2 regions of the Gilliamella sp. B2923 genome follow, and region 2 is predicted to be linked to the other one. Evidence: riboswitches for the same ligand, from Rfam matches in the RefSeq annotation. Region 2 holds a riboswitch; the other holds the start of a gene.
The links. Region 2 has a riboswitch for thiamine pyrophosphate ahead of thiM (hydroxyethylthiazole kinase). Riboswitches for the same ligand answer to the same signal wherever they lie in the genome.

Region 1: it holds a riboswitch for thiamine pyrophosphate, as region 2 does, so the genes downstream of both, thiB (thiamine ABC transporter substrate binding subunit) here and thiM (hydroxyethylthiazole kinase) in region 2, are expected to answer to the same signal.

The regions. Positions count from the first base shown of each region.
Region 1 covers NZ_JAFNNZ010000003.1:100,057-116,270, reverse strand. Annotated here, with positions in the region: gene rluB (23S rRNA pseudouridine(2605) synthase RluB) at 1-133, shown strand, start outside; gene J3U42_RS05120 (amidohydrolase family protein) at 388-1,401, opposite strand; gene pbpC (penicillin-binding protein 1C) at 1,799-4,138, opposite strand; gene argS (arginine--tRNA ligase) at 4,214-5,947, opposite strand; gene J3U42_RS05105 (hypothetical protein) at 6,132-6,776, shown strand; TPP riboswitch at 6,820-6,927, shown strand; gene thiB (thiamine ABC transporter substrate binding subunit) at 6,968-7,966, shown strand; gene thiP (thiamine/thiamine pyrophosphate ABC transporter permease) at 7,980-9,548, shown strand; gene thiQ (thiamine ABC transporter ATP-binding protein ThiQ) at 9,535-10,239, shown strand; gene cptA (phosphoethanolamine transferase CptA) at 10,541-12,247, shown strand; gene dinB (DNA polymerase IV) at 12,331-13,386, shown strand; gene J3U42_RS05075 (6-phospho-beta-glucosidase) at 13,509-14,945, opposite strand; gene J3U42_RS05070 (glucose PTS transporter subunit IIA) at 14,961-16,214, opposite strand, start outside.
Region 2 covers NZ_JAFNNZ010000002.1:74,594-90,807, reverse strand. Annotated here, with positions in the region: gene mnmE (tRNA uridine-5-carboxymethylaminomethyl(34) synthesis GTPase MnmE) at 1-765, shown strand, start outside; gene J3U42_RS03105 (heavy-metal-associated domain-containing protein) at 978-1,181, shown strand; gene thiD (bifunctional hydroxymethylpyrimidine kinase/phosphomethylpyrimidine kinase) at 1,273-2,067, opposite strand; gene thiE (thiamine phosphate synthase) at 2,064-2,720, opposite strand; gene thiM (hydroxyethylthiazole kinase) at 2,730-3,518, opposite strand; TPP riboswitch at 3,567-3,669, opposite strand; gene trkA (Trk system potassium transporter TrkA) at 3,707-5,068, opposite strand; gene trpS (tryptophan--tRNA ligase) at 5,186-6,181, opposite strand; gene J3U42_RS03075 (phosphoglycolate phosphatase) at 6,233-6,928, opposite strand; gene rpe (ribulose-phosphate 3-epimerase) at 6,921-7,598, opposite strand; gene J3U42_RS03065 (Dam family site-specific DNA-(adenine-N6)-methyltransferase) at 7,637-8,458, opposite strand; gene J3U42_RS03060 (SPOR domain-containing protein) at 8,508-9,284, opposite strand; gene aroK (shikimate kinase AroK) at 9,352-9,873, opposite strand; gene gutQ (arabinose-5-phosphate isomerase GutQ) at 10,060-11,022, opposite strand; partial or broken gene J3U42_RS12385 (LysE family transporter) at 11,223-11,845, opposite strand; gene J3U42_RS03040 (LTA synthase family protein) at 11,845-13,296, opposite strand; gene J3U42_RS03035 (nitroreductase family protein) at 13,645-14,208, shown strand; gene J3U42_RS03030 (FTR1 family iron permease) at 14,220-15,422, shown strand; gene J3U42_RS03025 (iron transporter) at 15,512-16,075, shown strand; gene J3U42_RS03020 (Fe-S-containing protein) at 16,176-16,214, shown strand, end outside.

The sequences.
Region 1 (16,214 bases), on a different contig from region 2:
GGCTGAAGTGAAAAGTTTTACCAAAACTAACGCTTCATCAGATAAGCGAATCGTCAGACCAAAACGAGCAAGAGTTGACCGTTTAGCTAAATCACCACGTCAAGCAACCAGCAAAAAGCCTACACGTAAATAAATCTATCTTCTATTCCCAATAAACGCTGTGTTATTGGGGATAGCACATTTTTGTGTTAAAGCATTAAGACAATTGCCTAAACAGTGAATAACGCCTTAATGCTTTTTACAAGCACTACATGCTTTACAAGCACTATATGCTTTACACGCACTACATGCACTACATGCACTACAAGCTCTAAAAGTTTTGCAAGCTCGACAAGGCTCGATGATCATATCAAGCAGAGCGCTTGTTATTGAGTATTTTAAAAACGATTAAAGCCCTAATACCATTCGCCCATTTTTGGTTGCCACATTCACTACGTTATCTAAATCAGTATAACGGCAGCCAGTCACCAATAGTTTGAGTTCTTCCCACATATTTCCGGTTGAAAAAGGAAGCATATAATCACTAACGTTATCTGTGCCAATGGCAACCGGAATGCCTGCCGCTGCCAGCTCGTCAACCGGCGTTAGTGAGTTACGAGTTGGTCCTTGCTCTTCACGGCGTGGGCTATCAATCCAGGCAAACGGGCAAGCAATTACCATCATTTTTGCTTCTTTCATTTTTTTATAGAGTTTTTGCCGATAGGCTAAGCTATGCGCAGTGATTGAGATACTGTGAATGGCAACAACTCTTCCATGCATACCGTGTTCAAGCGTTTTATCGGTCAGTTGTTCTGTTTCAATCTCATCGGATGAGTTAAATTGGTCAACATGAACATGTACCATTTTGCCCAGTGATTTACCTGTTTGCATGAGCACATCAAGATGAACAAGTCCCATACCTTCACCATGGTCACGTTCATCACGGCGAGGTAATCCACCAATAATATCGACTAAATCAGCGCCTTTATCAAACCAATAGCGAGCTTCTTTATCAATCACGCCTTTAAGTGTTTGGTTCACTAACTTTATGGTGATGTCATTTTTATAGGTTTCACGGGCTCGTAATGCGCCTTTAATTGCTCTTTCTTGAGCGATAGGATCGATGTCAACAAACGATCCCATGGCACTTACACCTTGTTCAATCATTCGTTCAACTGCCATGCTAAAATGACGGTAGTAATCATCTTCACTCATGGCGGCTTTAACTTTATCTAAGGTATCCCATTTTTCAATTAATGATTGTTTTTGATACACATCAAAGCTGTCAACGTTAATCGTAAAAGCTCGGTCAGCATGCATATGAGCATTAACCCAACCACCATTTTGCTTAATTTTGTTCATTAAAAATGCTTTTAAACTTTGATCTCGACTGGTTAATAACATTTTTTTATTATCTGTCATAATGTGCCTCTACGATGAAATGACTTAAACAAGTGTTACTGATAAGATGAAAAAAAGACAAAAAAAATCCCCCAAAAAGGAGGATATAAAAGGTGCTTAAAAGTTTATTGTTAAGGATAACTAAATTGTGATTTGTCATGGTTTGTTACGCTTTACCTATGCAATAAATTGCAAGAATTCTAACCAAATCACGGGTAATAGCAAGTGTTATAATTATAAAAATATTTAAATAAATGATATAGTTAAAGTATTATTTTTTAGATTTTTACGGTGAGGAATCAAATTTTAATCAACTCTTATCGGTAATGAAACCGATAAAAATAGTTAACTCATTATGATATCGAGTGATTTTGTGTCGCAAAAATGAGACAAAGCAAAGAAGCGTGGCAAAATAGGTTTAATTTAATAGTTCTACTTTAATTGTTCTTGAATCACTTCTTCCCAGGTCGTCAAGTACAAGTACTTTAAACGATCCACTTTGGGTTGGTATCCAGCTTAGTGATGTGTGCGGCTCAGATTGCCCAATGAAGGTATCATTAACAAACCAATAGAGTGTTTTAACATCACCGTCACTATTGGCTGTGAAACTAATTCGCTCACTTTTTTGCTTACTTTGTCTAAACTGATAAACGACATTTTTAAGCGGTGAAGTTATTTTAGGGGGTTCGCCATTTAGACTTTGCACCGTCTGGCAATGTTGGGTTGTCGGTGGCGTTTTTTTCGGTAATCCGGCTTTTGCAAAAATAGCGGCTAAATCTGAAGGCCAAAATTCAAAAACTTCAATATGCGAATTTTCCATATCATAAGGCGGGCAGACCGCTTTGCCAGTTTGATTATCAACCCTTACTGGTCTGAAAATGGTATCGGGTTTAATCGGTGATACGCCTGGAATAAACCATGTTTTACCTTTTGCTTTACACCATTGGGTCATTAAATTACCACTGGTTAAACAAATATCGACACGCTTCAAATTTGGCGGTATACGGTGCTTTTCTTTGCGTATATTAGGATAATAGGCATTGATGCTGTCAACAATATTAAAAAATAGTGGGGTTGCTGCATCAATTCCAACAAAGGCATTGTTACCTTGATTATTAAAATTGCCTAACCATACTACCATGGCATAATGACCAAAATTGCCGGCAGTCCAAGCATCACGGAATCCCCACGAGGTGCCGGTCTTCCACGCAACGGGAATCATTTTCTTTTGCATTTTGCTCAGTATATCTTGTGGGCGAGTATTTTTTTTCAGCATATCAAGCGTCATAAATGCGGCTTCTTCACTTAACTGTCGTTCTGGCTCCACTTGATTATCGTGTTTAATAAATTTTAATGGTTGCCAGTTACCCCCGTTGTCCAACATTGCATATAGACTCACTAACTCTTGAGCAGTTATCTCGCCACCACCCAACACCAAAGCTAAGCCATAATGCGCTTCATCAGCTAAATTTTGTATATGCGTATTAACTAAAAATTCATAAAAAGAGGGTTTTTTTAATTTTTGCGCAATAGCCACAGCGGGGATATTGCGGCTGTGAATTAAAGCATCAGTTGCAGAAATTGGGCCTCGAAAGTTACGGTCGAAGTTTTCCGGAGTATAGGCACCAAAATTGGTTGCGACATCTTTAAGGATTGTTTGAGGATGCAATAAACCTTGATCGATACCAAGTGCGTAGATAAATGGTTTTAGCGTTGAACCGGGTGACCGTTTGGCATTCGTTCCGTTAACTTGTCCTTCAATGGCTTGATTAAAATAGTCAGCAGACCCGATCAGCGCTTTAATTTCCATTGATTGGGTATCAACTAATATAACAGCTGCATTATTGATGCCTTTTATGCTGTTTCGTTCAATAAATGCTTCAACCTGTGTGGTGATAATTTTTTGTAATTGGCTATCTAATGTGGTGTGGACTTCCAGATCATTACTGACATGGTCTTGCATGATTTGATTAACAAAGTGAGGCGCGACAAATGGTAGTTTTTCCGGTTGGCGTAAAACCAATTTTTGATCGAAAAGTGCAGCGATATTACTATCAACCGGATATTTTTCTTGCCAACGTTGAAAAAGCATGTTTCTTGCTTTAATCAGTGCCGGGCCAGCTATGCCGGTTTTGCGATCAGTTCGATAGGTTGGTGATTGCGGTAATACAACTAATGTTAAGGCTTCCGGTAGATTGACTTCTGAAGGCGGTTTATTGAAATAAATTAATGATGCCGCCCCGATACTTTCAATATTTCGTCCAAACGGTGCATAGTTGAGATAAGCTTCTAAAATATCATGTTTGGAATACATTAATTCTAGCTGGATAGCTCTGGCAATTTGGGTGAGTTTTCCGCCTATCGTTTTGGTATTTAATCGCCAGTGCATGCGAGCCAGTTGCATGGTAATGGTTGATGCGCCTTGTCGATTCCCGCCGCTCACGAACGTTTGCCAAAATGCTCGGCTTAAGCTAAATGGATTAAAGCCGGTATGATAATAAAACCATTGGTCTTCATGCAGTAATAAGCCGTTAATAATATCTGGCGATATCTCTTCAAGTGGTGTCCAAAGCCGATACCGGTCATCGTCGGCTAAGGTCATTCTGATTAATTGATTGTTATCATCGTAAAAACGTTTAGAAAAAGAGAGAGATTCGGATAGAGGAGGATGAGGAAATAAGCGAATTGCAACGAGTGTTAGCAAGATTAATACAATTGCCATTAATTTATTTTGTTGCCGAACAATAAATCCAATCATTTTATCTTGCTGTCTAATTGTTACTCAAGGAATAGGGATCAATTACCACCGATATTATATCGGTGGTAAGGAGTATTACATTTTTTCAACAGTTTTAATGCCTAACATATCAAGTCCCGTTTTAAGGGTTTTTGCTGTTAATGAAGCCAGTTTTAAACGGCTGGTTTTTAGACTTTCATTTTCAGCAGATAAGATTGGGCAGTGTTCATAAAAACTAGAAAATAGTGTAGCAATATCGTACAAATAAGCACACAGCACATGTGGTGTGCCTTCATTAGCAACGGTTGATATCGTTTCATCGAATTGGATTAAGCGGGTAGCTAATGCACGCTCTTTATCCGTTTCAAGACTGATAGTACCGGTTAAGCTATCTTCATTAATGTTTGATTTTCTGAAGATTGATAGTACACGAGTGTAAGCATATTGTAAATAGGGTGCGGTGTTGCCTTCAAACGACAACATATTGTCCCAATCAAATACATAATCGGTTGTGCGGTTTTTTGATAGATCGGCATATTTAACCGCACCGATAGCAACAGCATCAACCACTTGCGCCAGCTCTTGTTCGGTCAACTGTGGATTTTTACTGCGAATTAAAACGGTTGCACGTTCTGTCGCTTCATCAAGCAGATCATTTAATTTAACAGTATCGCCCGAACGAGTTTTAAATGGTTTTCCGTCTTTACCTAACATCATACCAAACATATGATGTTCAAGTTTTAGTGATTCCGGGACATATTTAGCTTTGTGTACAATTGCCCAAACTTGTTCAAGGTGTTGGTGTTGACGTGAATCGGTATAATAGAGTATACGGTCAGCATGCAATGTTTCGTAACGGTATTTGACACAAGCAATATCGGTTGTCGCATACAGGTAGCCGCCATCACGTTTTTGGATGATGACACCCATTGGCTCGCCTTCTTTGTTTTTATATTCATCTAAAAAGACAACGATTGCCCCGTCACTTTCAACCGCCAGTTTTTTATGTCTTAAATCAGCCACAATACCCGGTAGCATGCTGTTATAGATGCTTTCCCCCATGGTATCTTCTAATGATAGTGTGACATTAAGACGTTTATAGGTTGCTATATTTTGTGTCATAGTGATATCAACAAGTTTTCGCCACATTTCTCGGCAATACTCATCACCACCTTGTAATTTAACCACGTAATTACGGGCTTTTTCAGCAAATGCTTGGTCTTCGTCATAGTGTTTTTTAGCGGCACGATAAAATGATTCTAAATCTGACAAATCCATATCATTGGCATGCTCATTTTGCATCTTTTCAAGGTAAGCAATAAGCATACCGAATTGCGTGCCCCAATCACCGACATGGTTGGCTCGTATAACATTATGACCTAGAAAACTTAATACTCTGACAGTGGCATCACCAATAATCGTTGAACGTAAATGTCCTACATGCATCTCTTTGGCGACATTCGGTGCTGAATAGTCAACAACTATCGTTTGTGGTTTAGCCGGTAAAGTAATATTCAATTTATCACTACTTAAAGCAATTTCATTTTGTTGCGCAATCCAGCTATTTTTTAAAAAGATATTAATAAAGCCAGGGCCGGCAATCTCAACTTTATCAGCGATATCGTTGATATCAAGATGTTGCAATACTTTTTCAGCAAGCTCTCTTGGTGGCATGCCTAACTTTTTAGCGGCAGACATAATGCCATTAGCTTGATAATCACCAAATTGTACTTTAGCAGATTGTTTGATTAGCGCGTCGCTGTTTTTATCGGCGCCTGCCATAATCATTGCTTGTGAAATGCGTTGCATTAATAATTGTTGAATATTCACACTAAACCTAATTGATTGTAATAAAATGCCCAATATAATACTGGTAAATTGATAAATTGTCACTGTGGGATTAGTTAAGGACAAGTAAATACAGCGTGTTTGTATAAGATAAAATTATTGTAAATTAGCGTGACATAGATTACTTTATGTTCAAAATAAATTGCATAAATAGAGAGAGTGATAAATGTTCCAAAAATTTGTTAAATGGGGTGTAATTGTCAATATAATTTTATTTTTTTCTGCTTTAGCCTTTGCTCAAGCCCCCGACACTGTGCCAAACCTAAAACTCCCCATAACTTCTTCACAATTTATAAAATACTATAAAAAAGATAAGGATGGTTACGCTATCTTTTTAGACAAGTATTCAAAACTCACTCAACTCTTGAATGAGCAAGAAATCAATTTTCCGATTAAAAATGAGTCTTTTGGATATGATCGATTTACACAAGATATCCGTTATTACGTAGTAGGTGGCTTTGTTCAGGATAATTATCTCTATAAAGTGATAATTTACAATGGTTATGGTGAAGCTGATACCCAGATGTTAAATATTCAACTAAATAGTTACGATGAACAAGGTAAATTGATTGATGCTTTGCTTTTAGATAGTCAATATCGCTATGAAGATGTTAGTAGTTTTAATCAATTTTCTGTCAATGAAGATTTAACAATAAACCTAAAACAGTTTGTGACTTACTATTATGATGAGGACTATGAATATATAGATCCTAAGCCGGAATTTTATAAAGAACAGATATATCAGATTAATCAAGGGCAATTTAAGTTAGTCTCTTCCAAAATGGCAGAGAAATTTGAATGGCAACAGTGAAGGGTAACTATTTACAATTAAACCTTGAGCCTCTAAACTAATATCGTTCTCAACGGGGTGCCGAGTTGGGCTGAGAATGTTAACTTGCTAACATAACCCGTCGAACCTGAACTGGATCATGCCAGCGGAGGGATTTGAGTTATAATATCTGCTCAAACCTTTTGTCTTTTACTTACTATTTTGGAGGCAAAATGTTTCGTCACAATCTGTTATTGTCTATTGTTTTTCCTTTATTGTGCTTTGCCGGCGCTGTCTTTGCTGAGCAGCCAACTTTAACCGTCTATAGTTATAACTCTTTTATGTCACAGTGGGGTCCCGGTGAAGCTATCAAAAAAGGTTTTGAGGCGCAGTGTGACTGTCAACTTGATGTGATAACATTGGGAGACGGTGTATCGATTTTAAATCGTATTCGGCTTGAAGGTGATAAAACCAATGCTGATGTGATTTTGGGGTTAGATAACAATCTGATAGAACAAGCTAAACTTGCCGATATCATTATACCTCATCAAATTGAGAAACCGGATAACTTAAATACCGATTGGTGGAATGAAGATTTTATGCCTTATGATTATGGTTATTTTGCCTTTATTTATAATAAAGAGAAAATTAAAAATCCACCTCAATCTTTACATCAATTAGTTGATAACAAGCCAAATTGGAAAATTATTTATCAAGATCCCAGAACCAGTACACCCGGTTTAGGATTGCTTTTTTGGATGAAGAAAGTTTATGGTGACGATGCCGCTACAGCGTGGCAAAAAATAGCGAAAAATACCGTTACAGTAACCAAAGGTTGGAGCGAGTCTTACAATATGTTTTTGAAAGGCGAAGCTGATTTTGTGTTGAGTTATAACACTTCACCGGTTGCGCATATTTTAAATGATAACGATTATCGCTATGTAGCGGCCATTTTTGATGAAGGACATTATCGTCAAGTTGAGGTAGCCGGTATTATCAAATATAGCCAAGAAGTTCCATTGGCTCGCCAATTTTTAAAATATCTATTAACACCACAAGTGCAACGTTTATTTGCTGAAAAAAATGTGATGTATCCAATTATCAAAACTGATTTACCACCGGCTTTTGAGCAAATTAAACCGATAGACAAGCCGCTGGAATTTGATGCAGAACAAGTTAGCAAGCATCAAAAAGCGTGGATTCGTGAATGGCAATCAGCGGTGATCAAATAAAACGGTTAATTTGATGTTTAAATTAAAACCGCTAATGGCAGGTATTGGCGCCGCTAGTTTTATTTTTATGGTATTAGCAACGGCGCTTTTTGCACTAGTTCGCTTTGCCATAGAGTCTGATAATTTAACTGTCTATTTTGATAGTTATTTATTACATATTCTAGCAATAACGTTTTATCAATCACTGTTATCGACTGTTTTATCTATCGGCTTTGCATTATTAATGGCGAAAGCTTTATCAATGGTTGATTTTAAAGGCAAAGCACTGCTATTAAAGCTGATGCCGATCACCTTTATTTTACCAACACTAGTGGTTGTTACCGGACTATTGTCGGTATATGGCAAGCAGGGTCTAATATCGGTTTTTTTTCAGTCTCTTAATTTACCTTATTCGCTGTCGATTTATGGGTTACAGGGTATTTTATTGGCGCATGTTTTTTTGAATTTTCCCTATGCCTGCTGTTTATTTTATCGAACGTTAATAAGTGTGCCGGTCGAACATAAACAGTTAGCAGCGCAGCTTAATTTTTCTCATTTTGCCTTTGTTAAACTGATTGAATGGCCTTTGTTGCGCCGGCAAATCTTACCTATGGCAGCATTAATTTTTATGCTTTGTTTTTCCAGTTTTGCCGTTGTGCTTGCGCTGGGTGGGGGACCAAAGTTTACCACAATTGAAGTGGCAATCTATCAATCTATCCGTGATTTTGACATTATGCAAGCGGTTGTGCTTTCAGCGTTGCAGATTGTGTGCTGTGTAACTTTTATTTTGTTGATGCAAAAATTGAATCAACAAAAGAAACTTAGCATAAAATTTGTTAAAGCCAATTATCAACTCGCCATACCGGGTTATTTAGGTTTTTTATGTAGAATCATCATTTGGATAGGTGTGCTATTTATTTTTCTTCCGATGCTGACGGTACTGGTTGAAGGGATTTATTATTTTCGCTTATCTGCGATTAATCAATCTTTTCTATCAGCGTTAATGTTTTCCATTTTGATTGCTTTAGGCTCAGCGATGATTGCTATGTTGTTAGGCGTGTCGCTACTTTGGACGAATAGCCGTTTACTTGTTTTCCAGCAGACAAAATTGAGTAATTATTTAATGATGATCGGCTCGTTAATTTTGGTTATTCCCAGTATGGTTTTAGCATCGGGGCTTTTTTTACTGCTATTTCGTTACGCCGATAATACGCTGTTTATTTGTCTTTTGGTTATGCTTTGTAATGGGCTTATGGCATTACCTTTTGTGCTTAAAAATCTTGCCGCACCCATGTATGATGTTACTTTGCGTTACTGGCAGCTTAGCCAATCGCTCAATATTACCGGTTTAAAGCATTTTTATTTAATCGAATTTAAAGCATTAAAAAAATTGATTATGATGAGTTTTGCATTTTCGATGATTTTATCGTTGGGCGATTTTGGTGTGATTGCGTTGTTTGGTGGGCAATCGGTGATCACATTACCTTATTATTTATACGAGCAAATATCACATTATTATTATCATGATAGTATGGTTACTGCTGCTTTTTTATTAATCTTATCTTTAAGTATATTGGTTGTGATAGATGATGATCGAACTTAACCAAATCAGTTATCAGCACGATGATTTCAAAACCTATTTTGACTTCAACATCGCCGCTAAAGAGCGGGTGATTGTCGTTGGTCCTAGTGGCGCAGGTAAAAGTACGCTGTTAAATCTTATTGCCGGCTTTGTTTATCCTCAATGTGGAAATATCTTTCTTAATCAGCAAAATGTTACCCATTTGCCACCGAGCGAACGTCCGACATCTATGCTATTTCAGCATAATAATTTATTTAGCCATTTAACCATTGAACAAAATATTGCATTAGGCATCAAACCCTCTTTAAAATTGAGTGCTAATGAGCAGTCGTTGATAGGTCATATACTCGAGCAAATTGGGCTTAAAGGGTTTGCCGGGCGTTTTCCTGAACAGCTTTCCGGTGGTCAGTCACAACGTGTGGCGCTTGCCCGATGTTTGATTCAACATCGTCCTATTTTACTATTAGATGAGCCTTTTTCGGCGTTAGATCAAGCGCTGCGATTTGAGATGTTAGCGCTGATAGATCAGATCTGTAATCAATATGGTCTGACTTTGATGATGGTGTCACATTATCTGGATGAATCTCTAAGCTATTTTTCACGCTGTTTGGTTGTTGATAATGGGCAAATTATCTTTAATGATCATCCCGAAAAGTTGAAACTTTCTGAAAATCAGCATATAGCTAAAATATTAGGCTTAAAGATTGGCTAAATTGGTGGCATTGGCCAATAGTGCTAATAGCAAATTTTAAATAGATGAATATTGCCAGTTTGACTGAGATTTTTAATTAAAGGAACAAATGGTTTAGTGGTTGTTATCAAAATCCTACTGCATCGACTCGTTAACTAGAAAGTTTGGCTTTTTTCAGTCAATTCCATTATTGATCCCCGCCTGTTAACTTATTTTTTTAGCAAAGACTGCTGCATAAATTGCGCTTATTGCGCCTTTAAGGTTTTATTAATTTAGGCTAGATAAAGTGTTATCACCTATTATTTAATATTGTTAGATATTCATGCAAAAGTTAAAAGACAACCAAAAATTTAGCTGGTCTGCACTTATTTTTGTTATTCTATTTTTTTGTTACTTTTCCTGTGCGTTACAACTCTATATTGTGTTATCGGGTCATTCGAATTTAATTGGGTTACGTGATGCGATAATTTATAGTTTAATTTGGCTGATACCAGTTCTGCTGTTTCCAAATCATACCCGGAAAATTGCCGCCGTTTATGGACTGGTTATTGGCGCTTTGTCGCTTATCTCCATTGGTTACTTTGTGATTTATCGTCAAGAGTTTTCACAAAGTGTCTTTTTCGTTATGGCTGAATCAAACTACAATGAATCTCATGAATTTATTCAACAATATTTTAGCTTTAAGTTATTAGCAGTATTAGTGATTTATATTTTAATCGGTATTTATCTTTGGCGAAAAGTAAAACCGATTTATGTTAAAAATTCGACCAAGTGGATCTGCTCGCTGTTAATTATCACTTATGCTTTAATGCCGTTATTTATTAGTATGGCAGTTAAAAAGACTTCATTTGAAAAAGCAACAGCGCACTTAATGTCTCGCATGGAAACAACCGTGCCATGGCAACTTTTAAATAGCTATTTAGCCTATCGTTCGCAATTAACTAATATGGAAAATATTTTGAATCATTTGCAAACGCTGCCTGCTTTTGAAAATTTAAAAGATGCTAATGGTGATACACCAAGAACATTGGTGCTGGTCATTGGTGAGTCAACGTCTCGTCAACGTATGGGCATTTACGGTTATGACAGGCCGACAACACCACAAATAGAGCAATTTAAAAAAGAGAATCCGGAATTTTTGGTTTTCAATGACGTGGTATCATCAAGACCTTATACCATTGAGATATTGCAACAAGCTTTAACCTTTGCTGATGAACAGCATCCGGATCTCTATTTGAAAAAACCGTCGTTAATACATTTAATGAAACAGGCTGGTTATAAAACTTTTTGGATAACTAACCAGCAAACTATGACCAAACGCAATACAATGCTAACTATGTTTTCTAAGCAGGCCGATGAACAGTTTTACATGAATAACGATCGTAATCAAAGTTCAAGACAATATGACTCATCCGTTTTCGAACCCTTTAGAGAAGTGTTAAACGATCCGGCGCAGAAGAAATTTATTGTTATACACTTGCTTGGTACCCATATGAAATATTCCTTGCGTTATCCTAAAGATGAACAGTGGAATTACTTTAAAGATAAAGACAAAATAGCATTTAAGATTGATGATGAAAAGTTAGACTATTATAACAGTTATGATAATGCGATCAGATATAACGATTATGTCACAACCACACTTTTTAACTTGTTTAAAAATAGCCAAGAAAACGGTTTTATGTTGTATTTTTCTGATCATGGGGAAGATGTTTACCAATCACCGCCACATGATGTGTTAGGGCGCAATGAAAAAGCACCAACCCAAACAATGTATACGATACCATTTATGCTTTGGCAATCGCCTAAGTGGCGAGCAAGTCATCCTAATAATTATCAATCCTATGTAGAGCGTAAATTTAGTACTCAAGATTTGATTCACACATGGTCTGATTTAGCCGGTTTGAGTTATGATTCTTACCAGCCGGAAAAAAGTATAGTGAACCCTAATTTTCATCAATCGATCCGCTGGATAGGCGATCCGTATGATAAAAATGGACTCATTGATTTCGATAAGTTGCTTAAGTAATTTTTTAGCGGTTTGCACAAGTTTTTAAGGTATGATATTGTATATTTATACAGTTATATTACCGATCTAGTTAAAAAGCCATTATGCGAAAAATTATTCATGTCGACATGGATTGTTTTTATGCCGCCGTTGAAATGCGAGATAATCCCCGTTACCGTAATATGCCAATTGCGGTAGGGGGTGATCCGCGTAAACGTGGCGTAGTTGCCACCGCAAATTATCAGGCTCGGCAATTTGGTATTCATAGTGCCATGTCAATGGCACAAGCGGTTAAGTTATGCCCTAATCTTAAAGTGATACCGGGCAGGCACGCTGTTTATAAAGAGGTATCAAATCAAATTCATCAAATTTTCCAGCGTTATACCAAAGCTATTGAAACACTATCGCTCGATGAGGCCTATTTAGATGTTACCGATTGTAAGTTATGCCAAGGGTCGGCGACCTTAATTGCGCAAGATATTCGTCAAACGATTTACAATGAGCTTGAACTTACCGCATCAGCGGGAGTGGCTCCGCTGAAATTCTTAGCCAAAATTGCTTCCGACATGAATAAACCTAACGGGCAATATGTGATTACACCCGATGCGGTAAATAGTTTTATTCAGCAATTACCGTTGAAAAAAATTCCTGGTGTCGGCAAAGTGACCGAAAAGAAATTGACTGAGCTAGGACTTTATACCTGTAAAGATGTGCTCAATTATGATTTAAACAAACTACTTAACCAATTTGGTAAATTTGGTCGAATCTTATATGAACGCTGTCAAGGTGTTGATGAACGAGAAGTGTGTAATGATCGGCAACGAAAATCAGTTGGGGTTGAGCGTACGTTGGTTAATGATATTCATAGTTGGGAAGAGTGCCTTATGCAGTTTGATCCTTTGTTTGATGAACTTGAAAAAAGATTAAGCAAAGTACGTTCTGATTTATCAATAGCCAGACAAGGGGTAAAATTCAAGTTTGATGATTTTCAGCTGACTACTCAAGAGCATGTGTGGTCGAAACTCGATAAACAGGATTTGATTGAACAGGCTTATAAAGTTTGGCATGAGCGCAGACAAGATCGGGGTGTGCGCCTTATCGGTTTTCATGTCACGCTTATCGATCCACAACTGGATAAACAATTGATTTTTAATTTTTGATTTTTGCTTAAGCAAAATTACCAAATCCAAATAGAAGCCCAATTAATGGTTAACAATAAAAGTAGGGGAGTGTTTAATCAAACTGCTCCCCTTTATTTTAAATTGAGCGTTAGCCTAAAAGCTTACTTTAAGCATTGACCATTAGTGCTAATGACGTGTTTATACCATTCAAATGAATCTTTTTTATAACGTTTCATGCTACCGTTTCCTTCGTTATCACGGTCAACATAGATGACGCCATACCGTTTTTTCATTTCACCAGTGGTAAACGACACAACATCGATAATCCCCCATGCGGTATAACCCATAATATCAACGCCATCATAATCAATCGCTTTTAACATCGCCTTAATATGTGCGCCTAAGTATTCAATTCTTGGTTTATCATGAATTTGGTTACCATTCTCTAATTCATCAATGGCACCAAAACCATTTTCGACAATAAATAACGGTAGCTGATAGCGATCATATAAGCGATTTAAGGTATAACGTAATCCCTCAGGGTCAATCGGCCAACCCCAATCACTACTTTTAATATAAGGATTTTCAACCGCATTTGGTAATGCGCCATTGACGATGTTATCGCGATTGTCGTTTTTCACATCCGCTTTAACTACTGTCGACATATAGTAACTAAAACCAATGTAATCGACGGTACCTTGTTTTAACAGTGCCAAATCGTCGGCTGTGATATCAAGTTTATACCCCTCACGTTCAAACTCTTTAAGCGCATAAGCCGGATAATAACCACGTACATGCACATCAGGGAAGAAGAAGCGTTGATGCATAGCGATTTCCGATGCCATCATATCCTCAGGATTACAAGAATATGGGTAAATAGGCACATGAGAAATCATACAACCAATTTGGAAATCCGGATTAATTTTTTTACCGGCGATTACCGCTTTCGCACTAGCTAATAGCTCATAGTGTGCGACTTGATAAAGGACTTCTTGTGGATTTTCCCCCGGTTTGACTTGTACCCCGGAATTAGTCCAAAAGAAGATCGGATTACTGGTATCCATTTGGTTATTGATCTCATTGAATGTCATCCAGTATTTAACTTTATTTTTGTATCGTTCAAAACAAGCAATCGCAAATCGTTCAAAAAATTCTACCGTTTTACGATTACGGAAACCACCATAATGGCGGGCAATGTGTAATGGCATCTCAAAATGAGAAAGTGTTATAACCGGTTCAATTCCGTTAGCAATGAGTTCATCAAACACATTATCGTAAAAACGAAGGCCTTCTTCATTCGGCGTTAACTCATCTCCTTTAGGGAAAATACGTGTCCAAGCAATTGAAGTACGTAAACATTTTAAGCCTAATTCGGCAAACAACTTAATATCATCTTTATAATTATGATAAAAATCGATAGCAGTATGATTTGGATAAAATTTGTCTGCTTGAATATCTTGGGTAATTTGTCTAGGCACACCATGAGCACCAGCGGTCATAACATCAACAACGCTAGGACCTTTCCCGCCTTCGTTCCAGCCACCTTCGAATTGATGAGCGGCTAATGCACCGCCCCATAAAAATGGTTTTTGCTTCATATTTGTTGTTCCTTCTTATTGCTTAATTATAAATACGATATCTTCAGGGGTAACCGGTTTATTTTCCGTTAATGTGATCTGTTGATATTGATCGGTATTGACGATAATAATCGGTGTAATCAGTGGATAGCCTGCTTGTTTAATTTTGTCAGGATCGAAGCTGATAAGTAAATCCCCTTTATTGACTCTTTGGTTTAATGCTACATGGTAGCTAAATTCATTATTGGTTAAATTAACCGTATCAATTCCAACATGAATCAGCAATTCTACACCATTATCCAGTGTTAACCCGATAGCATGTTTAGAGCTTTCAAATACAGCGGTGACAATACCATTATCTGGTGCGTAAACATTGTTGTCAGTTGGCTCAATAGCAATACCTTCACCCATTAATTTTTGAGCAAAAGCTGGATCGGGTACTTCAGAGAGTGGTAAAGCACTGCCAGTCATAGGGCTTTGAATTTCAACTTCATCTAATATTACTTTAGGATTATCATTTTCAATGTTATTGGCACTACCTTTTTCGGTTTCATTGGTGCCTAAAAATTGCATTAATAATACAGGACCAAATAAGGCGATAGCTGATCCCAATAGGACGCCAGTGAAGGATCCGGTATGTTCCGGATTAATCGCATTCACAATTGTTAACGGTCCCGGTAAAGCGGCGTAAGTATAGTAATATGGTGAGAAGAATCCAGCAACAATTCCACCTAACGCACCACATAAACAACCGTAAATAAATGGTCGTTTAAAGCGTAAGTTTACCCCATAAATCGCCGGTTCTGTTATGCCAAATAAACCGGTAACAAATGCTGAAAGTGACACGCCCTTCATATCTTTGCTTCTGGTTTTTAGATAAAAACCTAATGCCGCGCCCACTTGACCAATAACGGCAATAGTTTGGAACGCTTGGAATGAGTCTTGACCATATTGATTAATGTTTTCGATGATAACTGGCGTAATCCCCCAATGCACACCAAAAATAACAAATACTTGCCATACAGCACCAATAAGACCACCGGCAATCGAAGGCGCTAAATTAACCACCCAGTTATAACCGCTGGCAATATAGTGCGCTGCACCGGCAGTAATTGGACCAATTGCTAGTAGTGTAAGAGGTACCATAACAACTAAACAGATTAGTGGCATTAATAGTGGTTTAATGATGCTATGTAAGCGAGGCTCTAAAGCTCTTTCTAAATAAGACAATAACCAAACTAAAAAAAGTGGAGGTAGGACAGTAGAAGTATAAGTAGTTTCAGATAATGC
Region 2 (16,214 bases):
AACGAAGTTCGTCAAGAGGCTAAACAAGGCTCACTGTTACGAGAAGGCATGAAAGTGGTGATAGCCGGGCGCCCTAATGCCGGTAAATCAAGTTTACTTAATGCACTTGCCGGGCGTGAAGCTGCAATTGTGACCGATATTGCCGGTACGACTCGTGATGTGTTACGTGAACATATTCATATTGACGGTATGCCTCTACACATCATAGATACTGCCGGATTGCGTGAAGCCAGTGACGAAGTGGAAAGAATCGGTATTGAACGAGCATGGCATGAAATAGAGCAAGCCGATCGAGTCTTATTTATGGTAGATAGCACAACGACCAATGAAACTAATCCGGAAAAATTGTGGCCAGAATTTATCGAGCGTCTGCCAAAAAATATGCCTGTAACTGTGATTCGTAATAAAGCTGACTTAACCGGCGAGGCGTTAGGTTACAGTGAAATAGATGGCTACTCGCTAATTCAACTTTCAGCCCGTACCGGTGACGGTATTGCGCTACTGCGTGATCATCTTAAACAAGCTATGGGCTTTAATGCGAGCACTGAAGGTGGCTTTTTAGCGCGCCGCCGCCATTTACAAGCACTGGAAAAAGCCGCTCAGCACTTAAGCAATGGGCATTATCAATTAATGACTTTTCATGCCGGTGAATTACTCGCTGAGGAGTTAAGACTTGCGCAAGAAGCTTTAAGTGAAATTACCGGAGAGTTTACTTCTGATGATTTGCTTGGGCGCATATTTAGCTCATTTTGCATTGGTAAATAGAAGATGTAATTCAACTGTTAAGCTAAGCTAAATAACAGCTTATTTATCGTTTTATCATAGTAAGTTGGTAGTTTGGTTTTAGGCTGTTTTAGCGTAATATATAAAAACTTTTTCATTTTTAGCATAGCGTTTTGTTAAATAGCTAATCTATGCGCTCAGCGGGTTAATTATTTACAAAACCATGTTATTTCCAATAAAACAGAGGGTTAATTATGAAATTAATAGTCGATAATATGAGTTGTCAGCACTGTGTTAATGCTATCACTAAGGCGATTAACGATATCGATCCAAAGGCTAAAGTGACGGTTGATTTAGCTAAACATGAAGTTGATATCGACGGCGGAAACATTTCGCAAGAAGCCGCTATTGCTGCGATTAATGAAGCCGGTTATGAATTTGTTGGTATTGCCTACTAGTTTTAATGATTTCAATTATGACGGTTTCGGGCAAAATTTCAGTTAAATAAAAAACAGTGTTAATTTGTCCGAAACCTCAGTTATCAATCGATCACCACCATTGGTAAAAGTGGTGCGTTGGTCCAATACCTTTTCCGATACTTAAATCATCAGCATGGCTAATGGCGCCATATAAATAATCTTTCGCTTGTTTGACTGCCTGCGCTAAACTGCGCTGAGGTAATAACGCAGCAATTGCCGCAGATAAGGTGCAACCTGTGCCATGGGTATTTTTGGTTTGAATTCTTGGTGAAGACATAGTGATAATTTCATCATGTGTGATCAAGTAATCCGGGCTTTCATGCCCCGGCAAGTGTCCGCCTTTCATTAGCACAGCTTGACAGCCTAATTTAAGCAGCGCTTGCCCCTGTTTTAGCATATCATTTTCGTTGCTAGCTTCGTCACAATCTAACAAGGCAGCTGCTTCCGGCAAGTTTGGGGTGATAACAGTTGCCAGTGGCAATAATTTTTCACGAATTGCAGTCACAGCGTCGGATTTTAATAAGCGGTGCCCACCTTTGGCAACCATAACGGTGTCTAGCACAATGTTATTTATAGGGTTATTTTTTAATAAATGATAGACCGTCGACACTATCTCTTTGTTCATCAACATACCGATTTTAACACTGTCGATGTTGATATCCTGATATAACGTATTAAACTGCGCTTCAACAAATTGTGGCGATATAGCCAGCACGTCATCAACGCCTTGAGTGCTTTGCGCAGTGAGAGCAGTAATTACCGACATCCCATAAGCGCCTAATGCTGAAAATGTTTTTAAATCAGCTTGAATACCGGCACCACCACTTGGGTCGGAGCCGGCGATGGTTAAGGCGATTGTTGTCATAATATTTTTTCCTGTCGAGCTTGTTGTATTTTATTAATCAGCGATGCGGTTGCCTGTGCGACATTTTTTTGTCCACAAATGGCGGAAACCACGGCAACGCCGTCAATACCTGTTTGAATAACTTGGCTAATATTATTGATATCAATGCCACCAATGGCTACAGCAGGGCATTTTTTCAGTTTTACTTGTTGAGTCAGCTGCTCAATTCCCATAGCTGTTGCCGCATCTTTTTTGGTTGATGTTGGAAAGATTGGGCCAATTCCCAAATAATCGACTTGTTGCCAGTCAACCGCATTAAGTTGCTCTTGATTGGAAACTGAGAACCCTAACCATTTATCCTTACCGATTAAACGGCGAGTAACATCGACAGGCAGATCACTTTGCCCAATATGGACTCCATCTGCGTCAATAGCGAGTGCAATATCAATATGGTCATTAATAAATAGTGGGACAGGGGTGTCGGCTAGTGCGGTTTTCAGTGCTAAGGCGGCATGATACCACGCTTTACCTGTTAGCGCTTGCTCAGATCTTAACTGCACAGCAGTCACGCCATTAGCAACAGCAATTTGGGTCGTGTTTACCATACCATTAATACCACCACACAATAAGGGATCGAGAACTAAATATAAGTCCAAATTCAATTGTTTTTTCATCAGATTTCCTTATCCATGGTGTGAATTAAACAGTGAAAGCTTATCGATAATTGATACGGCATAACTGCCTAAGCCATGGTGTTTGTTAGCTTGTTCACCCGCTTTTTTCATCATCAAACAGGCCGAAGCACAAGCTAATAACGTATCGTCTGAGCTAGCGATAAAGGCCGCCACCATTGCCGACAGTGAGCAACCGGTTCCGGTTACTTTCGTCAATGCAATATCACCGCCTTCAATGCGGTATGTGATTTGACCGTTAGTCACATAATCAATATCACCGGTCATTGCAACAATGGTTTGATACTTTTGTGCTAACTGCTTTGCCGCTTCAAGCGCCTGTTCGGTTGAATCTTGGCTATCAGGCCCGTTTGAGCAAGATTGCTCACCGCTTAATGCCAAAATTTCTGATGCATTACCGCGAATGGCAGTGGGCTGAAATGCCAATAATTGATGAGCTATTGCGGTGCGATAAGGCAATGCTGGACCAACAGCGACCGGATCGAGCACCCATGGTGTTTGACTTTGTTGTGCTTGCTTTGCAGCAAGCAGCATGCTTTGCGCAATATTATCCTCAATTGTTCCAATATTAACCAATAAACTGCTGGCAACGCTAACAAAATCGACAACTTCTTGCTTGGCAACAATCATTGCAGGTGATGCGCCAATAGCCAGTAATACATTGGCAGTAAAATTTTGAACTACATCATTTGTTATACAATGGACGAGGGGATGTTGTTGTTTAACGTTATTAATAAAGGGGGTGGCTTGGGCTAAATCAAACATTTTGGCTTGTGACATATTCATTCCTTATCATCTATTTATTGGGAAGAATTTGCCAGATTAAGCGCAATGTGGCTCAGACTTCCCTACGCTGGTATGATCCAGATCAGGTTCAACGGGTAAACTCTCAGTTTTTTGCAAAAGGCAAAAAACACCCCGAGTCAAATTTTTTAGTTATTATGAACTTACTATCGGTTTTAAACAAGCTATTGTAATAATCTTTCGATATCTGTTATCACTTTTCTTTCCGGTAGGAAGATTATTAAATGATCGCCATCTTCAATAGTTAAATCCGTGTTGACGATAATGACATCTTCACCACGAACAACAGCCCCAATGGTTGCGCCGGACGGTAATTTTAGTCCGTTGATATTTTTGCCGACCAGTTTCGAGCTCTCATTGGTGCCATTAGCCACCACTTCGACAATTTCCGATTCGCCTTGTCGAAGTGAAATCACTTTTACAACGCCGGTTTGTCTTACATGGCTCAGTAGCTCTGAAATCGTTGCGTGTTGTGGGGAGATAGCAATATCAATCACACTATCATTAATCAATTCCAAATAAGCCTGTTTTTGGATTAACACAATAACTTTTTTGGCGCCCATTCTTTTGGCCAGCATTGAAGACATAATATTTGATTCATCATCGCTGGTTACAGCAATAAACAGATCGGTTAATTCGACTTGTTCTTGCGATAAAAGCTCTTGGTCGGACGATTCACCATGTAAAACGGTGGTATTAATTAACTGTTCAGCAATAAATTCTGCCCGTTCCGCATCCCGCTCAATCAACTTGACTTGATAGTCGTTCTCTAACCGCTTAGCTAAGGCAACCGCAACCCCGCCACCACCGCTAATTATAATTCGCTTGTAAGGTTTCTCTAACCGTTGTAGCTCGCTGGTTACCGCTTTAATATTCACCGGAGGCGTAATAAAGTAGACCATATCACCGGCTTCAATAAGTGTAGAGCCTAATGGACGAATAAAGCGATTTTGGCGATAAATCGCCACCACTCGAGCTTCAACATGCGGGAGATGCTCTTTGAGTTCGGACAGTTCACTACCGACTAAAGCGCCACCATAATATGCAGTAACAGCAACTAGACAGACCCGATTATCATAAAACGAGGCAAACTGTAGAGCGCCGGGATATTGAATTAATTGACTGATATGATTTGTGATTAAATTTTCTGGTGCAATAATGTGATCGATATTAATACAATCTTTATTGAAAAAAGGGTATCGTTCATCATTGTATTCCGGCGCACGAATACGGGCGACTTTTTGCGGAATGTTAAACATGACATGACCAATCTGACAAGCCATCATATTAACTTCGTCAGAATTGGTAACCGCAACGAGCATATCAGCTGATTCAGCACCAGCGCTTTCCAACACTTGTGGATAAGAAGATTTTCCTACAATGACTTGTAAATCAAAACGCTCTTGCAAAGATTGCAATTTTTCGTGATCTTCATCAACCACAGTGACATCGTTTTGTTTATCGGTTACCAGATACTCTGCCAGCGCACTGCCGGTTTGTCCTGCACCAAGAATTATAATCTTCATTGTTAACCCATAATAGTTAAATGGCTTTAAAGCTTACAGTGTCAACTTTTTTGCTTACCAAAGCCAATTAATATTGTTCAATGTTTATCGCGACTTGTGTCGTCTGTCGAATCGTTGTTATACAAAACCGATAGCATCGTACACTTTTCTCAACGTCGGCTCAGCTTTTGAGCGTGCTTTATCAGCACCTTCACGCATAATTGAAAACAGGTACGTTTCATCGTCACGGTATTGGTGATATTTAGCTTGTAAAGCCGTTAACATATCAATAACTTGTGTTGCTACTTCAGTTTTCAAGTGGCCGTACATTTTGCCTTCAAACTCTTTTTCAAGCTCAATTATCGGTTTGCCCGTGATGCCGGTTAAGATATCTAACAGATTAGACACTCCCGCTTTATTTTTTAAATCATAACGTACAACCGGTGGCTCATCAGAATCGGTCATGGCTCGCTTAATTTTTTTCTCAATATCTTTTGGATTTTCAAGTAAACCAATGACGTTGTTACGGTTTTCATCTGATTTAGACATTTTCTTAGTCGGTTCTTGAAGTGACATCACTCTTGCACCGACTTTCGGAATAAAGGGCTCTGGTACCGTAAATATCTCACCATAAAGCGCATTAAAGCGCATCGCAATATCACGTGATAACTCAAGATGTTGTTTTTGATCATCACCAACTGGCACTAAATTAGCTTGATAAAGTAAAATATCGGCAGCCATAAGTACCGGATAATCAAATAAGCCGGCATTAATATTCTCACTATGGCGTGATGATTTATCTTTAAACTGTGTCATACGGCTCAGCTCGCCAAAGTAGGTGTAGCAGTTTAATGCCCAACCAAGTTCGGCATGGGCTGGCACATGTGATTGAACAAAAATGGTACTTTTTTGCGGATCGATGCCACAAGCTAAATAAAGTGCTAAGGTATCGAGCGTCGCTTTGCGTAGTTTTTGTGGATCTTGACGTACCGTTATCGCATGTTGATTGACGATACAGTAAACGCAATCATATTCATTTTGCAACGCCACCCAATTTTTTAAAGCACCTAAGTAGTTGCCAAGTGTTAGTTCTCCTGATGGCTGAGCGCCACTAAATACAATCGGTTTACTCATAATTTATTCCTAATCTGTTTTCTCTTTATTTGTGCTAATTATTTGTGCTAATTATTTTTTTGCGTCAGCTTTGGGCTGAGGTAATAAGGTTAATATATCTTTAAAATCATCCAGTAAAAAATCGGGATGACTGGTTGCAATAGATATACCATAATTATAACCATAGCTTAATGCAACTGTTGGGCAATTGGCATTTTTTGCCGCATCAATATCATTTTTAGAATCGCCGACAAATAATAATTGCGAGCTAAATAGTCCAAACGTTGCCATAACTTGATAAAGTGGCGCCGGATGCGGTTTTAATTTAATCACATCCCCACCGCCTAGCACTAACGAAAAATAGTCTTTAATGCCTAATGAACTGAGCAGTGCAGGTAAGAAATGCGCTGGTTTATTGGTCACTAAAGCTAAAGGGTAGTGATTATCGTGTAGGATTTTTAACGTTTCTTTGACATGCGGAAACAGTTTTGTTTGGGCATCCATGACTTTGTCATAGTGTTGATTAAAGCGATCTTTTGCTTGATGAAATAATTCTGTAGAAGGTGTTACCTCAATGGCTTTAAACACACGTTCTAGCATAACATCAATACCATTACCCACCCAATTTTTGACTTGTTCATTGGTAACTGTCGGCAGATTTAAGTCGGCCAACATTTGCTTAGCAGCTAAGGCCAGTCCGGGCACACTGTCAACTAAAGTGCCGTCGAGATCAAAGGCAATTGCCTGAATATCATCAAGTTTAGGCATGTTTTACTCCTGATAACGCTTTTCGCATGGCATCAATAACGGTTTTATAGTCGGGTTGACCAAATATAGCTGAGCCGGCAACAAACATATCGGCACCTGCTTTTGCTATTTCGGCGATGTTTTCAACTTTTACCCCGCCGTCGATTTCAAGTCTGATATTTTGCCCCGATTCGACAATCCGCTTTTTCACTTGTTGTAGTTTTTTTAGCGTTGAGGGGATAAATGATTGTCCACCAAAGCCGGGATTGACACCCATTAATAAGATAATATCGACTTTGTCCATGACATAATCTAAATAATCCAATGGTGTTGCCGGGTTGAAAACCAAACCGGCGGTACAACCATGATCTCTAATAAGTTGTAATGAGCGATCAAGATGAATGGTCGCTTCGGGATGAATAGATATGTTAGTCGCGCCGGCTTTCGCAAAAGAGACAATCAGCTCTTCAACCGGCGATGCCATTAAATGCACATCAATTGGCGCTTTGATTCCATAGTCACGAAGTGCCTTGCAGAACATTGAACCCATAGTTAAATTTGGCACAAAGTGGTTATCCATTACATCAAAATGGACTACATCCGCCCCGGCATCAAGTACTTTTTGGGTATCTTCGCCAAGACGGGCAAAATCGGCTGATAGTATTGATGGCGCTATAATAAACTCTTGCATAACATACCTCTACTGATAAAGCCTTTATCAATATCACTTTATGACTTTTGATATAAGGCTAAAATTTCATCAATTTTTTTGCGCCCTTCACCTGCGCAACTAATTGAGCGACGCATTTCAGCACGATAAAGATATCGCGCTTTATTGTATAAAGTTCTTGTATAATCAGTATCATGATTAGATACCAGAACCGGAACATTATTCTCATAAGCCATGTTTTCGGCTAATTGCGATAATTTCTTATGCTCATCAAATCCAAAATTATTGGAGTAGTAAGCAGTAAAACCTGCTGAGTCATTGGGCGAAAGATAGGGAGGATCGCAATAAATCACTGAATTATGTTTAGCTTGTTTCATGACATCATGATAAGGCGCACAAATAAACTCAGCATTTTGCGCTTTTTTAGCAAAAAAATAGAGCTCTTTTTCAGGGAAATAAATTGTTTTATAACGTCCAAATGGCACATTAAATAATCCACTGTTATTATAGCGACAAAGACCGTTGTAACAGTGGCGGTTTAAATAGACAAACAGAAGCGATCTAATATACTGATCTTTGCTCCCATTAAACACATCTCGTAACTGATAAAATGCATCAGCTTGGTTATTTTGTTTACTAAATAGTAATTTAAGATCGCTGATAAACTTATCAGGACTTGTCTTTAATAAGTTATAAAGTGCAATTAAGTCATGATTGATATCAGCTAAAATATAACTTTTATAATTGGTGTTTAAAAAAACGGAGCCAGCGCCAACAAAAGGCTCAATGAGTTGATCCCCTTGTGGTAGATATCGCTTAATCGTGTCTACGAGCTCATATTTTCCTCCAGCCCATTTTAAAAAGGCTCGCTGCTTCTTCAACGGAAACTCCTATTTTGTTATTGCCAGGATAAATGAACGATATCCTTTATTATTTTGCAGTTTTTTCTTTATTGATCGTTGCACCAGATTTGATCCATGGTTTGTCGTTTTGTAAAGCATCGGGTAATGATTTAATCGCCTTTTTCGCTTCATCAGCGGTGGCGTAATTACCTTGAACTAAAATATACCAAGTTTCATTGTTACGTTTGGTTTCGTAAATCTGGTAATTGGTCAAATTATGTTGCTTAACGAGTTTTCTTAATCCCTCAGCTGATTTAGACGCACTAAGTTGGACAGCATAGTGTTCGTCTTTAATTATCGCTGAGTTTGTTGAAGTATTAATTTCTGGTTTATGACTAACAGGCTCAGGCTTCTGCGTAGTTTGCGGAGAAGCTGGCGGTGTAGTCGGTTGGCTAGTGCTTGCTCCATTAGCCGAATTCGGTGCTTGTGTTGGGTTATTGCTATTTTCATTGCCGCCAGATTGCGTAGCATTGCTCTGTGCACTATTTGAGCTACCATTAGTTGTCTGACTATCAACCGGTTGTGGCGGTTGAATAGCAGGATTAGGTTGTTGCTCGGTTACGCTATTTGGCTCTTCCGGCGGAACGCCATTGACTACCGGCGGTGTTAATGAAGTTGGTTCGTTATTTGTTGAAGGACGAAATACGACTAAGCTAAGTAATAACAGAATTATTACAACTGCCATAAGCATAATAGTCAATTTTCTTTTTGAGTAGTTTTGAAGAAAATTTGGCAATTGCATTAAAGGCGTAGACTTCTTGTAAGAATTTTCTGATACATATCGATCATTTTTATCTACACGCATATTCTCTCCTTAACCCAACATCTGGTTTATTGCTCAACAATTCAAGCCACTGAAGAATGTCAATGACTTAGATTTGCTCTATTTTCTCAATGATATAACCAGCAACACCTTTAGCACTTTGCTCATCAGTTTTTATTGTGATATCCGCTATCTCTTCATAAAGTGGTTCACGTTCACCGGCAAGCTCTTCATAAAGTTCTCTTGGGGTGTTACCACCTTGTAATAATGGACGGCGTTTATCTTTTTGAGTCCGTGCCATCTGTTTTTCAATGGTTGTTTCAAGATAAACAACAATACCACGTGCTGATAATCGATTCCGTGTCTCTTTAGATAAAACCGATCCGCCACCTGTTGCCAGTACAACACCTTGTTTTTCAGTCAATTCGTTAATGACTTTCTCTTCTCTGGCTCGGAATCCGTCTTCACCTTCTAAGTCAAAAATCCATGCAATATCAGCACCTGTACGTTTTTCAATCTCTTGATCGGAGTCAAAAAATTCCATGCCCAACTGTTGTGCAATTTGTCGGCCTATTGTGCTTTTTCCTGCCCCCATTGGGCCAATTAGAAAGATATTTCGCTTTTCTGCCATTGTAGTTTCATCATCTATTAATTTTGGTTAAAATTTACAACACAATATCAACTCGTTATGATTGGTAATATCATTTTGGTTTGTCATTGTGTAACTTTTCTTGGATCTCCGTCTAACGACAAAAATTTAGGTCGGTAATTATCTCAATAGATAGCCCCTTTTTGCAATAGGTATTTATCAATAGTTTTAGCTTATACCTGCTTGGTGCAAATCATGAATGTTTAAAGCACCGACTAATTCCCCTTCGCTATTGACTACCGGTGCAGCGGTAATGTTATGATCATTAAATGTTTTTAATGCTTCTACTGCTTTCCAGTTTTCGGGGATTCGATAACCCGGGCTGGTCATCACTTGGGCAATACTATCTTGTAAAGTGCCATTTTTTAACAATAAACGGCGCAGATCACCGTCTGTAAATACGCCGATTATTTGGTTATCGTTATGGCATATAGCAACCAAACCAACACCGGTACGGCTTAATTCTAGCATAGCATCAAGGACGGTTGCACTTTCCGGCACTTTAGGAATTAAATCACCTGTTCGCATGACATCTTTAACTTGATTAAGTAATTTTGCCCCTAAGCTTCCAGCCGGATGTGAACGCGCAAAGTCCTCTTCTTTAAAGCCTCTGGCACGCATGACAGCAATCGCAAGCGCATCGCCCATTAGCAGCGTGTTAGTTGAGCTTGAAGTCGGCGCCAGTCCCATAGGACAAGCCTCTTTTTCAATTGAGATATCCAGTACTGCTTGTGCCGCCTTAGCTAGCGGGGAGTCCAGCCCACCAGTGATAGCTATTACCGGAATATTCATGGCCGATAGTATCGGTAAAATAAAGTTAAACTCTTTAGCTCGCCCGGAGTAGGATATTAAAATCGCAATATCATTTTCAGTCACCATACCCAGATCGCCGTGTAAGGCTTCAGACGGGTGCATAAAAAAAGCCGGACTGCCGGTACTGGCAAGCGATGCTGCAATTTTTTTGCCAATGTGACCTGATTTTCCAATGCCGGAAACCACCACTTTGCCTTTGGTCGATAAGATCAGTTGGCAAGCTTTGATAAAATCTTTACCGAGTCGATTAGGTAACTTTTGTGCTTCTTGCAGTTCGAGCTCAAGCAGTTCTCGACCATACTGTAATAATTTATCCATTTCAATTAGCCTAGCGTTTGGGTAAATGTGAATGACAACTTTTTATGATTGAAACGATAAGTTAAACGAATATAAAAAGTCTGACTGTCAACAGTTTAACAATTAACTATTGAATATTCAAAAAGAAACGTTTTTTGTCAAGAAGTTTCAGAAAATGTATACGTTTCAGTATAAAACAGATTTTAAATTACGCAAAATATTTAAAACCCTAATGCGACTTTCACCCCTAATATAATAAGTATCACGCCCAGTAATTTATCAATTAAAAATTGAATTTTAAAGTAGCGCCGTTGGACGGTTTGGGTCTGAAAAATAAAAACGACAAACGGCCACCATAACACAGCTAAAAGCCAGATAATTAGCGCCACTAAGCATTTATCTAAAAATGAAGATTGCGCATTGAGTAGTTGGGTAAAAATCGCTAAAAAAACAGCGTTGCTTTGGGATTCAGTAAATTACAAAAGAGACCTTGCATAAAGGCTGATTTAGCGGAGATTTGGTCTCTAACCACGCCTTGACTGATATAGGTAGTCCCACCGTTTCGGGCAAGCAGCGCTTTAATTCCCAGCCAAAAAAGATAAATTGCCCCGGCATAACGCAGTAAATCATAAATTAAGGGTGTGGCAGTAATGAGCATAGCAATGCCTGCGACACAATAACTCATATGAATTAAAATTGCCGTTATCACCCCAAAACACGTTAGCAGCGCTGTTTTTCGGTTATAACTTAAACTGTTTTTCAGCACCAGAAAAAAATCAGGACCGGGCGAAACCATACCCAAAAAGCTGACGGTTGTAACTAAAACGATTGTATCAAGCGTCATTATTTGTCCTGTTTATACTCTTGAGCGGCATGATTTAACGTTGCTATATTGGACTTATTTTGTTCAATGAACTGTTTTTTATCAAAATTTGGGGCGGTTAAATAGTCCGTTAAAAATTTAGCGTTGGTATTAACTTGTGCGCCGTTTAAGATTAAACGAGGTAGATCAATTTGATAGATTGTTTGATCAGTTGATTTTTGTAGATTCTCCGTTTTGGCATTAGTTAATAAGTAAAGTTTGCGTTCTTTTTCAGAAAGGCGATTAATTGTTGGTGTGCCTGACCCCATCATGAGGTGATCGGGAAAGATATAAAATACCGTATCATCTAATAAATTATTTTCTTTTAAATAGGCAATAAATTTCCCTACATTATGATCAAGGGATGCGGCCACAAACGACATGTTATCATCCTTTGGTGATATGACTGAGGTCATGCGCTCATCATTAAAACCATTTGGCGCATGCGTTGAAATGGTTGAGATAAATAGCGCAAAGGGCTTGCCGGAATTGTGCAATTGAGTAACCTGTTTTTGGGCGATATCTAAGATATCTTTATCATATAATCCAAATGGCGCAACCGGATATTGTCCAACATAATTTTTTTCAGAGATAACTTGCATGCCTAATAGTTCTGCGATGTGTCCAATACCAGCAAAATCGGGGCCAGACATAACATAGCGTGTTTGGTAGCCTGCTTGCTGAAGTACATCCCCCAAACTAACCAGCTTAGTTTTGTCCGCTTTCATTAAAGGCGAGGTACTATATCCGCCAATTAAAAACGGCATACCCGTCATATAAGTATACATCGAGGCGGTTGTCCAGCTACTTCCTGCTGCCATTGGCATATTAGGGAAAAAGGTAAACTCTTGGCGTAATTGTCTTAAGTTAGGGGTGATATCGGCAAAATCAAAAAAGCCTTGCTCGAAGGATTCTAACGACAGAACGATAATATTTTTACCTTGCTGTGTGTGAACTTGTTGTTTATGTGGATAATCAACCATGTTCATCGATTGTAACGCTTGGTCGAAGGGTTTTTCATCGGCAGTGGTGACTTGATATATTTCGTATAAACGACTGAAAGGTCCGTTATGATAACTGAGCGATGCAATAGCTAAAGTGGCTAGCAATAAACGGTAAGGTAGACGAAATTTACGCCTACAAAAGTTCGTCAATTTGATTAATCCAATGATTAAGGCAAAAAAAACAGCAATGACTAAGACAGCTTGAAATTTAAAGATGAATAATCCTTCAATAATATCATTTATATTCAAGTTGACATAGAACTGATAGTCTATAAACCCGCCACTAAAATAGATAGAGGTCAGTTCCATAACAATAAAAACAGTCATTAACACAATTGTGTCTCGTCGCAAATCTTTGCTGCCAATTAAAGAAGCAGAAGTAATCGCTAAAATAAAAAGGGGTAATACCACCCATGTAGATAAAGGCATAAAATGTTGTACTCAAATTTTCAATAAAGCAATTAGCATCAGTATATACTTAATGATAAAAAAAATAAAAATCGCTATTTATAGGTAGTGATAGAAGTTAGCTGGTTTTTGATTAATTTACCAACTAAATTTTTAATTTTATCGAATAAATTAGTAAATCCTTATATTTTATAAGGTTGTGTTTAATGATAATTATTGCTATTTAATGTTGATAATTAACAATAATAGCAATAAGATATGGCTAAAATTTTATCAAGGTTCCAGAGGTCTGCTATGCCGTGCCTATTACGGAAGATAGTTGTCATATTGTTCTTGTGCATTTCTCCTTTGTCTCTCTGTTATGCAGACATGTCTTTGCCTTCTCCTCAAACTCAAGACGGTATGAGTTTATTCGAAAGCCTAAAAAAACGCTCTTCAACGCCTGGTGGAGGGTTTCCGGCAGGTGCCATATCAGATGAGGAGCTTTCGAACATACTTTGGGCTGCCAGTGGCTTAAATCGCGGTAAAACGGGGTGGACAGTGCCAATGGTAAAAGGCAAAGCTCCGTACGTTCGAATTTATGTCACTGGTGAGAAAGGTACCTTTTTATACGAATGGGAAGGACACTATCTGCGTGAAATAAATAATCAAGACTTGCGTGGCGATATTGCTATGCAAAATTTCACCAAACGTGCCGCTTACTCTTTAATTTTTGTCTCTGATAGCGAAGCATTAACCGACTTTTCGCCTGAACAGGCCAATGATTTTAGTCAGATAGCTGTCGGTGCGATGAGTCAAAATGTCTATCTTGCCGCGACAGCTTTAAAACTCAGTGTTAGATATATTCATTCAATCAAACCAGATGTAATATCACAACAATTGCAACTACCGGAAAACAGCAAGCCAATTGGAATAGTGTTACTAGGTAAATAAGGAGTAAGGAAGTGAAACGATTTTTAACATTAGCATTGTTGCTTGTTGCCAGTATCGTTACTTTTGTACCAACATCTTATGCCACTGACAAAAAATATGAGTCTTGGAATGCCATTGTCGATGAAATGGATATCATTCTAAATGATGCTTATGACATCTACTTTATGAAAGATATTAACAAGGCAAAAGATCGTGTCAATAATGCCTATTTTGGCTTTTATGAAAAACATGGTGTAGAACGGGCGGTAATGTCCTATATTTCCGGTAAACGAGGCACCGATACCGAATATCAATTTGCTAAAATTAAACGTTTAATGACATCTAATGCACCGAATAAAGTGGTGCGAGCCGAAATCGATGTGATTTTAAAAATGCTGCATGAAGATGCTAATGAATTAGACGGAAAAAAAGAGAGTGGTTGGAGTGTTTTCTTCGCTTCATTTATCATCATATTCCGTGAAGGTTTAGAGGCGATATTGGTTGTTGCCGCAATCTCAGCTTATCTGGTTAAAACCAATAATAAACCGATGTTAAAAGTGGTTTACCTAAGTTCATTGTTTGCTATTTTTGTCAGTATTTTAACCGCAATTGCCTTACATACTATTGTTGGTTTGAGTGGCGCTAATCAAGAGATTATGGAAGGTGGCGCCATGTTATTAGCCACGGTAGTACTCTTTTTTGTCAGCAATTGGATGATCTCCAAATCCGAATCTGAAGCATGGAAAAGTTATGTTGAAGGTAAAGTACAAACGGCTGTTACAACCGGTAGTAGTATTGCTTTGGGCTTTGCCGCCTTCTTAGCCGTGTTTAGGGAAGGGGCTGAAACTATTATTTTTTATCAAGCCATGTTAGCCGATGCTAAAGAGCATATGGATATGGTTTGGTACGGACTTGGCGTTGGCGGGATAATCCTTGCCTTCATCTTTATTGTTATTCGTTTTGGTGCAATTCGATTACCACTTAAACCATTCTTCATCTGTACCAGTGTATTGATGTACATTATGGCAATTGCTTTTGCTGGTGGTGGTGTAAAAGAGTTGCAAGAAGCCGATATTATTCAGGTAACACCGGTTGATTTTATCAGTTCTGTTGAAATTTTAGGTATTTATCCTACGGTTGAAACATTAATTCCGCAAGTAGTAATGGTAATGCTCGTAATAGTATCTGTCTTATATTACAAATTTAAATCGACAAATAAGGCAGTTTCTAATTAAGTAACAAGATTGATTGTGACACAATGGGAAATTGTGTCGCATTAAAAGAGTAACAACACATAATCATAAACGAAGTTAAGGAGTATTCAATGAAAAAATTAGTTTTAGCCGCAGGTATTTCTTCAATCCTTGCATTTTCATCATTCGCCAATGCCGAAGCACCCGCACCCGGTGAGGAAAAAGGCTTTGAAGAGTTTCCAATTGGTGAAGAAGTGACAGTCGGTCCATTAAATGTGAGTGCTGTTTATTTCCAACCTGTTGATATGGAACCTGCTGGCATGGGCGGATTACCTGCATCAAAATCAGATATGCATTTAGAGGCAGATATCTCAGCTAATGAAGATAATGTTCTTGGTTATGGTATCGGTACTTTTGTCCCTTATCTAACAGTGAAATATAAAATCCAAAAAGAAGGGAGCGACAATGTTATCGAAGGTAACTTTATGCCAATGAATGCTTCTGACGGTCCACATTATGGTAATAACGTTAAATTAGACGGTGCAGGTAAATATAAAGTGACATTTATTATTGAAAGCCCGGAAAAACAAGGTTATTTATTACATGTTGATAAAGAAACCGGTGTTGAAGGTCGTTTCTGGACTACACCGTATGAAGTATCTTGGGACTTCGATTTTATTCCACGTGCATGGTAATTATCGTTTTTTTAAATAAATTTTTTTAATTTATGCAATAAGTCATATTGTTGGCGAGTAGCAAGCTCGCCAATGATATTGTAATAATTAGGCAATGGTTATGCTTCAATACCTTATCAATGTTACCGATAATACGTTT